One region of the Pantoea dispersa genome, then DNA from elsewhere that is predicted to be linked to it. Evidence: predicted binding sites of a transcription regulator. Region 1 holds the regulator's gene; each other region holds the start of a gene.
What was found. The regulator LexA, encoded in region 1, represses DNA repair genes until DNA is damaged. The targets are predictions, from matches to a motif close to TNCTGTATGTACATACAGNA.
Positions count from the first base shown of each region.

Region 2: the regulator LexA is predicted to act here: its motif matches at 2,645-2,664, upstream of K7H94_RS07785 (DinI-like family protein).
Region 3: the regulator LexA is predicted to act here: its motif matches at 1,940-1,959, upstream of umuD (translesion error-prone DNA polymerase V autoproteolytic subunit).

Region 1 is NZ_CP082346.1:3,606,431-3,611,031, forward strand. Features, by position in the region: gene zur (zinc uptake transcriptional repressor Zur) at 1-332, shown strand, start outside; gene K7H94_RS16875 (CsbD family protein) at 403-615, opposite strand; gene dinF (MATE family efflux transporter DinF) at 775-2,100, opposite strand; gene lexA (transcriptional repressor LexA) at 2,229-2,843, opposite strand; gene K7H94_RS16890 (diacylglycerol kinase) at 2,949-3,317, opposite strand; gene plsB (glycerol-3-phosphate 1-O-acyltransferase PlsB) at 3,443-4,601, shown strand, end outside.
Region 2 is NZ_CP082346.1:1,689,382-1,693,982, forward strand. Features, by position in the region: gene K7H94_RS07760 (hypothetical protein) at 1-348, shown strand, start outside; gene K7H94_RS07765 (hypothetical protein) at 329-658, shown strand; gene K7H94_RS07770 (hypothetical protein) at 741-1,250, shown strand; gene K7H94_RS07775 (acyltransferase) at 1,275-1,865, opposite strand; gene K7H94_RS07780 (hypothetical protein) at 2,085-2,351, shown strand; gene K7H94_RS07785 (DinI-like family protein) at 2,369-2,608, opposite strand; gene K7H94_RS07790 (DUF6388 family protein) at 2,946-3,269, opposite strand; gene K7H94_RS07795 (ABC transporter substrate-binding protein) at 3,343-4,601, opposite strand, start outside.
Region 3 is NZ_CP082346.1:2,313,519-2,318,119, reverse strand. Features, by position in the region: gene K7H94_RS10715 (DeoR/GlpR family DNA-binding transcription regulator) at 1-453, opposite strand, end outside; gene K7H94_RS10710 (LysR family transcriptional regulator) at 589-1,494, shown strand; gene umuD (translesion error-prone DNA polymerase V autoproteolytic subunit) at 1,491-1,922, opposite strand; gene otsB (trehalose-phosphatase) at 2,281-3,069, shown strand; gene otsA (alpha,alpha-trehalose-phosphate synthase) at 3,066-4,502, shown strand.

The DNA.
Region 1 (4,601 bases):
ATCGCGCGCTGGATTTCCTGCTGGAGCAGGGATTTATTCATCGGGTAGAGTCAAATAACAGTTATGTGGTGTGCCACCATTTCGACGAGCCGGCGCACACATCGGTGATGCTGGTGTGCGACAACTGTGCCGCCGTCAGTGAGAAGCACGCGCACGGCGTGGAAAAGATCATTGCCGGGTTGGCCGATCAGGCAGGTTTTACCTTACGTCATAGCGTTATTGAGGCGCACGGCCTGTGTGAAAACTGTGCCGAAGTGGCGGCCTGCACGCAGCCGGGTAGCTGTCAGCACGATCATGAAGTGGAAAGTAAGAAGAAGGTGCGTAAAGGGTAACTGGCACGTCCGTGTGCCAGGCCGATCGTAACGATCAGCGGGTAGGAGCATCATCCTTAAAGCGGGAGACTTACCAGCGGTAATCTTTGTTTTGACTTTCCCAGTCTTTCAATTCACGTTCAGCTTCATCTTTGGCGTAACCGTAACGTTCCTGGATTTTACCCACCAGCTGATCGCGTTTCCCCTCGATCACGGTCAAATCGTCGTCGGTCAACTTGCCCCATTTCTCTTTAAACTTCCCTTTAAACTGCTTCCAGTTTCCGCTCGCTTCGTCTTTGTTCATAACAATCCTCCACGTCTTCCTGAGTGAGATGGTGTATTTCTCATGTAATGCCGGAAATAACCATATAACGCGCTACTTATCTGCGCCGTTTGAGATAATTATAGTAGCCGCTTCGGATTGTGCACGGAATTACAGATTATTCTGGTGCCTGCGCTGCGCTTATGGCTGGCTGAACCAGCTGTCACGCTGCCAGTGGCGGCGCCACATCCACCCCAGAGTCAGGCCACGCAGCGCCAGAAACACCGTGATCGCCAGCCATAAACCGTGATTCCCTAACCACGGCAGCGTCAGCAAAGTGATACCGAAACCGGCTGCTGCCATGATCATGCTGTTACGCATTTCGCGGCCGCGTGTCGCGCCGATGAACATACCGTCCAGCAGATAACACCAGACGCCGATCAGCGGTAAAATTACCTGCCACAGCAGAAAGCGATCGGCCATCTCACGCAACGGTTGCAGCGAGGTAAGCAGCGCAACAATGTGCGGGCCGCTGAGCGCATAAATAAGCGCAAACAGCAGCGCAACGATACCCGCCTGACGACAGGCGGCATGCCAGATCAGCAGCAGCTGGCTGCGATCTTTTGCCCCTACCGCTTCACCCGAGCAGGCTTCCACCGCGTAAGCAAAGCCGTCCAGCGCATAGGCAGTAAACGTCAGGAACATCAACAGCACCGCATTAACCGCGACCACATCCGGTCCGATGCGTGCACCCAGCAGGGTCAGCGAGGCGAAGCAGATCTGCAGCATGAGCGAGCGCAGCATGATGTCGCGATTAAGGCGAAATAACCGTGCCGCGTCACCGCGCCAGCTGTTTTTCAGCAGTTTGAAATCGATACCGCGCAGTTTCAGCACGCGCGCCACCATCCATAATCCCACTGCCAGCGTCACGTATTCGGCCAGCGCCGTGGCGGCGGCAGCACCGGCAACGCCCCAGTGCAGTTTCAGCACCAGCAGCAGATCGAGCAGGATGTTGACCAGGTTTCCGACAAGCAGCAGCACCATCGGCGCACGCGCATACTGCACGCCCAGCAGCCAGCCGAGAATCACCAGGTTAGCCAGCGTAGCCGGTGCGCTAAGCCAGCGGATTTCAATGAAGATCTGCGCCTGCTGCTGGACTTCCGCGCTGCCGCCCATCAGCGTTGCCGCCAGGCTACTGGCAGGAGAACGCAGCAGCGCCAGCAACAACCCGGCGGCGAGGGCGATCAGCAGCGGCTGCATCAGTGCGCGCGCCAGTGCCTGTTTATCGCCGGCCCCGAACGCCTGTGCGGTTAAACCGGTGGTGCTCATACGCAGAAACAGCAGCAGCATAAAGATGAAGCTGGTTGCCGTGGTGCCTACGGCCACGCCGCCGAGGTAGATCGGGCTATCAAGATGGCCAATCACGGCGGTATCGACCACGCCGAGCAGCGGCACGGTGATATTGGAGAGGATCATTGGCAACGCCAGTCGCCACAGCGCTTTATCAGAAGAGGAAAATAGCTGCATCAGCCCCATCCCGAGGGTTACGGTGGTCGGCCTGAGCGAGCGCCTTACGGGCCGGGAACAAAAGTATGATTAGAGCAGACTGCGGACAGCGCGCGAGCGCCGCCGCAGCGGGGGAGATCAACCGGGTTTCAGAGCCACTCGCCGTTGCGCACGATGCCTACGGCCAGCCCTTCCACGGTTAGCGACTGTTCACGGGTATCCACGACAATCGGCTGGAAATCATTGTTTTCCGGCAGCAGCTGGACAATCGCGCCCTGCTTCTTCCAGCGTTTCACCGTGACTTCATCATCGATACGCGCAACCACCACCTGGCCATTGCGCACTTCCTGCGTTTTATGCACCGCGAGCAGATCACCGTCCATAATGCCGATATCTTTCATCGACATACCGCTGACGCGCAGCAGGAAATCGGCAGAGGGTTTGAACAGGTTGGCGTCAACCTGATAGTGGGCTTCGATATGTTCCTGCGCCAGCAGCGGTTCACCGGCGGCGACGCGACCGATCAGTGGCAGCCCTTCACTCGCCTCTTCTTCCATCAGCAGGCGGATACCGCGCGATGCACCGGAGACGATTTCAATGACACCTTTACGCGCCAGCGCTTTCAGGTGCTCTTCAGCAGCGTTAGGCGAGCGGAAGCCCAGTTGCGAAGCAATTTCAGCACGCGTTGGCGGCATGCCGGTCTGATTAATATGGTCGCGAATCAGGTCATAGACCTGTTGCTGCCTGCTGGTTAACGCTTTCATCCCGCCCCCTGGTTGTTTATACAGTCGCTGTGAGTATATACAGGTATTGGCGAAATGAAAACCGAAACAGAGGGAAAAATCAGCGGCTTGATGAATGTGGAATGTTTATCGCAAATGCGACCAAAGCAGCGCGATCCAGACAAACAGAGCCAGTAAGATAGCCAGCAGTACCGCCGCCGAGCCCATGTCTTTGGCGCGTCCCGCCAGCGGATGGCGCTCCTGACCGATGCGGTCCACCACGGCTTCGATGGCACTATTAAGGATCTCAACAATGACCACCAGCACCACCGAGCCAATCAGCAACACACGCGTAATGGCATCGACATCCAGCCAGCAGGCAATGGCAACCGCGACCAATGCGGCAATCGCTTCCTGGCGAAAAGCGGCTTCATGCTGCCAGGCAGCGCGCAGCCCCTGCCAGGAATAACCGGCGGCTTTAATGATTCTCAGGAAACCGGTGACGTTATTTGCCATGTTGTGGAACCCTTAACTGTTTTTGACGTCAATGTCTGGGCGCGCGAGGTGGCACAGCCACAGATCTTCGCCGCACTTTCTGGTATGCTTGCCGCGCTTTGCTAACAAGAGGCTTCAAGTTGTCTATGTCAGGTTGGCGTAAACTCTATTACAAATTGTTGAATTTACCACTCTCTATTTTGGTAAAAAGTAAGGTCATTCCGACCGATCCGATCTCGGAACACGGTATCGATCCGACCCGTCCGGTGATGTATGTTTTGCCTTATGATTCAAAGGCAGACCTGCTCACGCTACGCGCACAGTGCCTGAAGCACGATCTGCCGGATCCGCTGGCGCCGCTGGAGATTGACGGCACCCTGCTGCCGCGCCACGTATTTATTCACGATGGGCCGCGCGTCTTCCCCTATTTCGTGGCGAACCCGGAGTCGGTCAAGCTGTTCCATGACTATCTCGATCTGCACCGCAACAATGCGGCGCTGGACGTACAGATGCTGCCGGTTTCCGTGATGTTTGGCCGGGCGCCAGGCCGTGAAATTCAGGGCGAACCGACGCCACATCTGCGTATTCTTAACGGTATACAGAAGTTCTTTGCCATCCTGTGGCACGGCCGCGACAGCTTTGTCCGCTTCTCACCCACGGTTTCACTGCGTCAGATGGCCACCGAACACGGTACCGATCAGTCGATCGCGCAGAAGCTGGCACGTGTCGCGCGCATTCATTTTGCCCGCCAGCGGCTGGCAGCCGTCGGCCCGCGTCTGCCGGCACGCCAGGATCTGTTCAACAAGCTGCTGCAATCCAAAGCGATTGAGAAAGCGGTTGAAGACGAAGCGCGCAGCAAGAAGATTTCGCATGAAAAAGCGCAGCAGAACGCCATCGAAATGATGGAAGAAGTGGCGGCGGATTTCTCGTACGAAGCGATCCGCGTGACTGACCGTGTGATGGGCTGGCTGTGGAGTCGGCTCTATCAGGGCATTAACGTGCACGGCGGCGAACGCGTGCGCCAGCTGGCGCAGGATGGTCACGAAATTGTTTACGTGCCCTGCCACCGCAGCCACATGGATTATCTGCTGCTGTCCTACGTGCTCTATCATCAGGGCCTGGTACCGCCGCACATTGCTGCCGGTATCAATCTCAACTTCTGGCCAGCCGGACCGATTTTCCGTCGCCTCGGTGCCTTCTTTATTCGTCGTACCTTCAAAGGCAACAAGCTCTACTCCACGGTGTTCCGCGAGTATCTGGGCGAGCTGTTCAGCCGCGGCTATTCGGTTGAGTATTTTGTTGAAG
Region 2 (4,601 bases), 1.9 Mb from region 1:
GGCGGTGGCGCGGCAGCGGTGTTCTGGAAACCCCTGATGGCGGGGATCGCGTCTATCGTCACCAGCAATCGCGCGGGCGGCGAGATCATCACCAGCTACAAAGAGCAGGTGCTGCTTCTCAAGGAGAGCCATGCGCTGATGCGCCAGGAAAACGATGAACTGCGTATCCGTCACGACAAAAACCTGCGGCGTATCTCATCGCTGGAGACCGATCTGCGTTTAATCAAGAACGCACTCGGTATCCTGCTGGCGACCACCGAAGCCGAGCACAGCGATAAGTTTCGCAGCCAGATAAATCAATTGATCACCACTCTGGAGGAGAACCGCGATGGTGCAGATAAACAGTGAACTGCTGGTGCGAAGCCACCGCCGTCATCTGATGCTGGGTGGCCTGCTGATGCTGTTATCGCTGCTGTGCGTGGCGATGACGATTCTGTTTCTTTACGTCAATAACGACGCCAACCGGCGCGTGGAGGAGATTCGCCAGCAGTACCGGGCGATCTCCGATCGACGCGAAGCAAAGGTCGCCGAACTGACCAGCCAGCTGGTTGAGCTGCAGAAAAAGCTGGATGCTCAGCCGCCGCGCAGCGCCAGCCACACCTCAACGCCCTCCACGCCGCCGGCCGGGCAGCAAACCGCGCCACAGCCGCGGCGCTAAGGAGGACCAGATGCGTATTACCGAGCGGATCGCAGTCCGTTTGCATCAACTGCGGTCTTTATTTAGCAATAAGGAGAAAATTATGAGCGATCAAACTGTCATCAACCCAACCAGCGCTGCGGCGCAACAGGCATTGTCACCGCTGGAGAGTTTTGCCAACGAAACGGCCAGCGCGCCGGCTGCCGCTAACAGCGCAGCTGATAGCGTTACCCAGCCAGCAACGCCGCCGGCAGCTGCAACGACAGCTGCGCAACCGGCAGCGCCCGCCAGCGCTGAGCAACCGTTTCATGCGGATGCCCCGGTCGATCTCGATCAGCAGCTGGCAACGCAGGATACGCTGGCGAACGGCTCGGCCAGCGCAGGCGCCTCGGCGGCCGCCACGCCTGGCGTGCGCAACGCGCAGACCGCCGCACCGGTTGTTGCCCCTGACGCGCCGGTGGCTGCGACCGCCGCCAGCGATGCGGTGGCGCAGGATATCAGCGCCGGGGTGAAGGACTTTGTCCAGGCCTTCAGCTTTGTTGAACAGGGCGTGCTGAAGCTGGGCAGCGCCGCGAAGGATGAACTGATTGCGCTGGCGAAGAAGTATCTGTAATTCAGACGGGCAGGGATGCCCAGGTCACCCGTTCGGTCGCGTGATCTGCTTTTCCAGTTCCTGCGGATTTCGCTGCCGGCTATTAATCTTTTTAGCGGGCGAGCCGAAGTAGATCGACCACGCTTCGGTATCGCGCGTTATCAGTGAATTGGCGCCTACCGCCGTTCCCTCTGCCAGCGTAAGGCCTGGCATAATAATGGATTGCGAACCGACGATAACATGTCGGCCCAGCACCACTTTCCCCGAGGTGACGCCGGTCAGGTGGGCAGGCACGGTGGGATTGGTCATGAATTCCCCACTGTAGTCATCACTTTTCGAGTAGATTTTTACGCCCTGTGAAAGCCCCGAGAAATCCGCCATTTCCACACCGGCACCCGCCAGTACGGCGCAGTAACTGCCAATATGAATGTAGGAGCCAAGCGTCAGATACCCATCGCCGGCAGCCACGAGGGTCGAGAATCCGTCGATGCGCACGTGATCGCCAAGGGTGATATTGTGCAGGCCAATAATGGTGCAGTTTTTTGCCACCATGACCTGCCTGCCGACGTGTTTGAAGCCGAAGCTGTTCAGCTCATGTTCGGTGTAATAACCAGGATTGAAAGGTTCTGTCGACACAGTGCATTCTCCGGATGATCGGGGCTGGGGTGCCATTATAGGTGCGAAGGCAACAGTCTGTAGCGGAAGAAAAGCGCTAAATCTAACGTCAATTCATCGCAATCAGCCACGAATGGAGACTAAGTTAAGATAATTCTGCAGGCGGCTTCGCTATTATCTGCTAACTTTAATTGCTCAGGCGTTATTTTAACTGGCTTTATCAGCAAAAAGGAAAATAGCATGAGTGATACAGAGGCAATCAAAACCAAAACTGACTACCTGCGTGATGTCACCTCACAGCTAAAAGAGATGCGTCACTATGCGCAGACCAACACTGAGACGCTTTCCAGCCACTGGCTGGCCTTTGATGCCGGGGAGTATAAGGATAAAGAGTACGCCACGCGTTTTGATGCGCTGATCAACAAGCAGGGACAGCTGCTGGATGATATCGATCAGGCGATTCAGGATCTGGAAATCGCCATCAATCACAGCGAGCAGGAAAGCTAAACGCGGCTGCTGGTGGCCTAATCGGCCACCAGCCACATCTCGGCTTCATCGAACATCTCTTCAACAATACGCGCAATCGTCGCCTTGTCGTTTTTACTCATATCGGTTTCGATGGCGTTTCGCTCCATCGGCTTAACCCGCACCTCCAGATCCGGAAAGACGCGCTGCACGCGTTTCTCCAGCTCCTGCAAAATCATTTCCCGCGCGCCCGGTAATCCGGCTACGTTGCGCTTGTCGTAAATCAGCTCCACAAACATCAGGGCATTCCAGTAATCAAAGTGGGAGCGTCATATTACTGTAAATAAAACCAGTGACAAGCGGCAGGGCGGCAATTATTTTCATACGGGTGAAACAGCGCGGCGTAAAGATGCAACGACAGGGGAGTAAAGCGGGCAAAAGCAGAGGGCGCACGCAAAAAATCGAACCTCTGGAGGTGGAAATCCAGCAACACCTCCAGAGGCGGTGCAATAGCACCTTTCGTTCAAGGACAATCGACGACAGTCGTCGTGAGTATTAAGTTATACAACTTTTCCCATCTTGTACAACTTTTTCCCCGGAAATTTCTCTCCGATCGCCTTTTTATCAGTACATCGCTTATAACTCGTTCTTAATACAGAACTCTTCCCACGTCATACCCAGTGCTTCCGCGTGAGATTTCAGATAGGTTTCAATCGCTTGTGCAGCAACCGCTTTATCCGGTTCCGCCAGCTGGATGGAGAACAGCATGCCGTCGAGCTTCTTCTGCCGCAGAAACGTGGCATAGATGCGCTCGGCGTGCCACGCGCGCAGTTCACGCAGGGACATATTGGCGGCGCGCGCATCACTCTCACTCAGTTCATCCAGCGCGGACTGAAAATCAGGGTGGGCGGTGAAAAACAGGCTGCGGGCCAGGGCGTAATACTCTTCAGGGGTTTTCATTCGGGGGTTCCTGCCGGTCAAATTGCGCGTTAGTGTAACCCGCACACGGCGACTTGTCAGGAACCCCGAATGTTTACTGCTGTGCGGCTTGCAGGCGCGTCACGTCCTGCTGATTTTTTTCCAGCGTTTGGTCCACCGTCAGCTTGCCCTGCAGCAGTGCTGCCAGATTCTGCCCGACGGCGTTACCCATCTGATCAAAGCCAGCAATACTGACGTACTGCACACCGGTGTAAGGTACGGTATTCAATGTCGGTTGATCGACGGTGGCGGATTCAATCGCGCTGCGCACCTGAGCGGCGTAAGGCGCCAGGCGCTGATAGTTTGGCTGCTGGTAGGTGGAGTTGCGGCTGCCGGGTGGCACCGCTCCCCAGCCGACGGTATCCGCAACCTGCTGAATACACTGCCGCGAGGTCGCCCAGCTGATGAAGTCCACGGCGGCGGCGCGCTGCGGTGAGTTAGCCGGTACCGCCAGCGCCCACGACCACAGCCAGTGCGAGCCGTTGCGCGTAATGCCGCCCGGCGCCGGCGCAAATGCCAGCTTGTCCGCTACCAGCGAAATCTGCGGGTTAATCAGCAGGCCGGCGGCGACGGTACTGTCGATCCACATCGCGCATTTTCCCTGTGCGGTAAGACGCAGGATCTGGCCAAAGCTATTGCTGGCCGTATCCGGCGGACCGTCTTGTTTCACCATCGCCAGATAATCGGTCAATACCTCACGCCACTCTGGCGAATTCAGCGTTGGCTGCCAGCGATCGTCAAACCACTGCGCACCATAGGCGTTGGCCATGGTGGTGAGCAGGGCCACGTTATCGCCCCAGCCGGGCTGGCCGCGCAGGCACAGGCCATTGATACCGTGCTGAGGATCGGTGAGTTTCGCCGCGAAATTTTTGATGTCGGTCCAGTCGGGATCGTCCGGCATGGTCAGCCCTTTCGCCGCAAACAGATCTTTGCGGTAATAGGTCATGCTGCTTTCCCCGTAAAACGGTAGCGCGTACAGCGTTTGCTGCCAGGACAGTGCTTTGCGCACCGGCGTCAGCAGATCGCCGCTGTCATACTCTGGCGGCAGGTTATTGAGCGGCGCCAGCCAGCCTTTTTTACCCCACAGCGGTGCTTCATAGGTACCCACGGTAATCACATCAAATTTTGCGTCACCGCTGTTCATGGCTGCCAGCACCGCCTGGCGCAGGGCGCCATCATCCATCACGTGCCATTGTAGTTTCACGTCCGGATGCTGCTGTTCGTAACGGCTCGACAGCTGCTGCATGATAGTCATGTCACCATTGGCAATGGTGGCGATATTGAGCGTGGTGGCGGCCTGGCTGAGCAGCGGCA
Region 3 (4,601 bases), 1.3 Mb from region 1:
GGCAATATGCCGTTTATCGACTTTGCCACCCGTATGAAATAGCGTGATGTGGCTGTGACGCATCAGCCAGGCGGCAATCGTAAAGTCGTTAGTCAGCACGGTGAGACTTGCCTGATCGCCTAACGCACGCGCAATTTCATAGCTGGTGGTACCGGCATCGAGGTAGACCACCTGGCCATCCTGTACCAGCGATGCGGCATAACGGCCAAGGCTTTGTTTGGCGTGCACGTTCAGCTGTGCCTTATCCACATACGGCAATGCCTGATGGACCACGGCAGGCAACCTGGCGCCGCCGTGTATGCCGACCACCAGGCCGGCATCCTGCAGGAATTTAATATCGCGGCGGATGGTCATCGCCGACACCGCCATCAGCGTGGCCAGTTCGTGAATGGTGGCCGATCGTTTCGCAAACAGGTAGCGATAAATAGCGTCTTTTCGGTCTTCGGGCAGCATGATGAGCTCAGGGTTAAAAGTGACGTTTTGCCTGCCATGCCACGCGCGCATAGCGTCCGGTACGGCAGCTTCGCTATGATAGCTCATCTGAAGTTGAATCAGATTCAACGAGGCAATGAGTCAGGAGACACGAAAATGCCCGCCCTGCAACGTAATGAACTGGCCGATCTGAATGTTTTTCTGCTGATTTGCCGGCGCAAGAGCTTCCGCCTCGCCGCGCTGGAACTGGGGGTCACCACGTCGGCCATCAGCCACACGTTGCGCAGTCTTGAAGCGCGTCTTGGCGTGCGCCTGCTCAATCGCACCAGCCGGGCGGTGGTGCCGACGGACGCCGGTGCCGCTTTTTTGCGCCATCTGGAAACCGGCTTTGCGCAGATTGAGCTGGCGCTGAACGATCTGCACCTGTACCGCGAATCACCCAGCGGCCGTCTGCGGCTGAACATCCCGCGTGATGCCGGGCAGCTGCTGTTTCGGCCGATCCTGGCGCGCTTTATGGCGACCTATCCGGAGCTCAGTCTGGAAATTACGGTGGATAACAATCTGGTGGATATCATCGGCAGCGGCTATGACGCCGGGATCCGCTACGGCGCCAGCGTACCGAAAGATATGATCGCCATGCCGCTGACGCCCAAACTGCGCTGGATTGTGGTGGCGTCCCCCGATTACCTGCGCGACGCGCCGCCGCTGCAGCATCCGGACGATCTGCGCAACCATCGCTGTATTCGCATGCGCCTTGGCAATGGCACGCTGTATAAGTGGCCGCTGGCACAGGGCAAGGTGGCGTATGAGGTCGATGTGCCGGGCACGCTGACGCTCAATGAGAGCGACATGATTATTGATGCGGTCGCCGGTGGTTACGGTCTCGGCTACTGCCCGGAGCGCTACGTACAGGCGCAGCTGGCGAGCGGGCAGCTGGTGCGCGTGCTGACGGACTGGTGCAGCGAAGACGAACCGCTGGTGATGTATTACCCCGACCGTCGCCAGCTGCACCCGGGTTTACGCCGGCTGATTGAGATGATCCGCGCCGAAACGATGCGCTAACGCTGGATGCGTGCGGCGTAAATAATAAACGTCACCACGCCAAAAATTTCCAGCTCCTCCTCTTCACGCAGCCGGATGGGCTGATAGCGCGGATTCATCGGCATCAGCTGTACGCAGGGATGCGTCTGCAGCCGCTTGACGGTGAACTCGCCGTTAATGGCGGCGATCACGATGTCGTCGTGCCGGGCATTGAGTGAGCTGTCGACCACCAGCAGGTCGCCTTCGCGGATATTGGCATCGCGCATCGAGTCGCCTTCGACGCGCACAAAATAGGTGGCGCTCGGGCGGGTCACCAGCAGCTCATTGAGATCAATCTGGCGCTCGATGTAGTCCTGAGCGGGCGAGGGGAAACCGCCGTGCACCGCGTCAAGGAATAGCGGGCGGGAGCGCGAAGGCGGTGAAAGCTGTGGCAAAAAGAAACGCGTCATAGCGAACATTCCATAGATACTGTTTTTATATACAGTATCAGGCGATTTTTGCTATGATCAAGTCTGCCCGCGGTAAAAAAAGCGAAGCGTATGAAAAACAGCAGAATTCAGTTTTTTGCCGCGCAAACCGCTGAAAAGTGCACTCTTCGCTAAGCACTCTGTGCGCCCGTCTGGCGAAACTTCAATTGTTGTCTACACTTAATGTTGCCGATGTTCGTAGTGCGGTTGCAGTGTTGATGAAAATTTCGTTTAGTTCTGGAGCGTTACCCTTTCGATTCCCGTGTTTACGGAAAAACCTCCTCACTTCCTGCCTGCCTGCGAACAGACTGCCCGTTTACGTTCAGATACAGGAGGAGACGTGACCCCTGCGGTTAATGAGAACAGCACCCTGCCGTCGCTAAGTGGCGGACTTTACGCCTTCTTTTTTGATGTTGACGGCACGCTGGCCGCGCTTCAGTCGCAGCCCGAGTCGGTTTCCATCCCCGCATCGGTGCGCCAGCATCTGCAACAAATTTCTACTTTAAGTCACGGCGCGCTGGCGCTGGTTTCCGGCCGTCCGATCAGCCAGCTGGATGAGCTGGTCGCGCCGCTGGAAGCCCCGGCAGCGGGCGTGCACGGCGCTGAGCGCCGCGATGCCAGCGGACATCTGCATCGTCAGTCGCTGCCCGATGAGGTGGCGCAAACGCTGCAGGTTGAACTGCAGCAGACCCTTGACCAGTGGCCCGGTACGCTGCTGGAAGTGAAAGGCATGGCCTTTGCGCTGCACTACCGCAACGCGCCAGAGTATAAAAACGCCATCATGCAGCTGGCCGAAGAGGCGGTAACCCGCTTTCCGGCGCTGGCGCTGCAGCCAGGTAAATGTGTGGTGGAACTGAAACCGCAGGGCATCGATAAAGGTGCTGCGGTACGCGAATTTATGCAGGAAGCGCCATTTACCGGTCGCATTCCGGTATTTGTGGGCGACGATCTGACCGATGAGAAAGGCTTTCTTGCAGTCAATGCCATGCACGGCATCTCGGTCAAGGTCGGTGAAGGTCCAAGCCAGGCGCGCTATCGTCTGCCCGATGTGGCAGCGGTCTGGCACTGGCTGGAACAACTATTATTACAACTAGAACATGACAACGTCGGTAAGGAGTTTAGGTTATGAGTCGTTTAGTCGTCGTATCTAACCGTATCGCTATTCCTGATGGAAGCAAAACCAACGCAGGCGGTCTCGCCGTCGGCATTCTGGATGCGCTGCAGACCACCGGAGGATTGTGGTTTGGCTGGAACGGAGAGATCAGTGAGTTTTCCGGTGAAGAAGATGAGGAACTTACCCAGATCGAACAAGACGGCATTACCTATGCCTCATTCCCCCTCAATCAAAACGATTACGATCAGTACTACTGCCAGTTTTCGAATACGGTGATCTGGCCCGCGTTCCACTATCGCCTCGATCTGGTGCAGTATCAGCGTGAAGCCTGGGAAGGCTACTGCCGCGTGAATACCCTGCTGGCGCAGCGGCTGAAACCGCTGATCAAGCCGGACGATATCCTGTGGATCCACGATTACCACCTGCTGCCGTTTGCCGCTGAACTGCGTAAACAGGGCATCAATAACCGAATCGGATTCTTTCTGCATATCCCGTTCCCGACTCCGGAAATTTTCAATGCGCTGCCGCCGCATCAGGAACTGCTGGAAATGCTGTGTGAATACGATCTGCTGGGTTTCCAGACAGAATCCGATCGCGTGGCGTTTCTCGACAGCCTGAGCCAGCTGACGCAGCTGCAGAATAAAGGCGAGAAGAAGCATCGCGCCTTTGGCAACACCTTTATGACCGAGGTTTACCCAATCGGTATCGAGCCGGACAGTATTAAAGAGATGGCGGAAGGGCCGCTGCCACCGAAGATGGCCGCGATGAAGCGTGAGCTGGGCGATTTGCAGAATATTATCGCCTGTGAGCGTCTCGACTATTCTAAAGGCTTGCCGGAGCGTTTCCTTGCCTATGAAGCGCTGCTGGAAAACTTCCCGCAGCATCGCGGCAAAATCCGTTACTCACAGATTGCGCCGACCTCGCGCGGCGACGTGCAGGCCTATCAGGATATTCGTCACCAGCTGGAGACGGAAGCGGGGCGCATTAACGGTAAATACGGCACGCTGGGCTGGACGCCGCTCTTCTATCTCAACCAGCATTTTGATCGCCGCCTGCTGATGAAGATTTTCCGCCTGACCGACGTGGGGCTGGTTACGCCGCTGCGTGACGGCATGAACCTGGTGGCGAAAGAGTATGTCGCGGCGCAGGATCCGGACGACCCGGGCGTGCTGGTGCTGTCGCGCTTTGCCGGAGCGGCTAACGAGCTAACTTCTGCGCTAATCGTTAACCCGTACGATCGTGATGATGTGGCGGCGGCGCTGGACCGCGCGCTGACCATGCCGCGCACCGAGCGTATCTCGCGCTATAACGACATGATGGCTGTGCTGCGTAAGCAGGATATTTCGCACTGGCGCGAAAGCTTCCTGAAGGATCTGAACACGCTGCCGGCACGCAGCGCCAGCCACGGTAGCGATAACAAGGTCGCGACGTTTCAAAAGCTGGCGTAATTAGCCCCGCAAGGCGCGATTTTCCCCTCAGGCAGTGCCTCTCCCGTACGCGGGAGAGGTATCCGTCAGACGACGCAGGCAGGACCGTGCTGCGTAGCG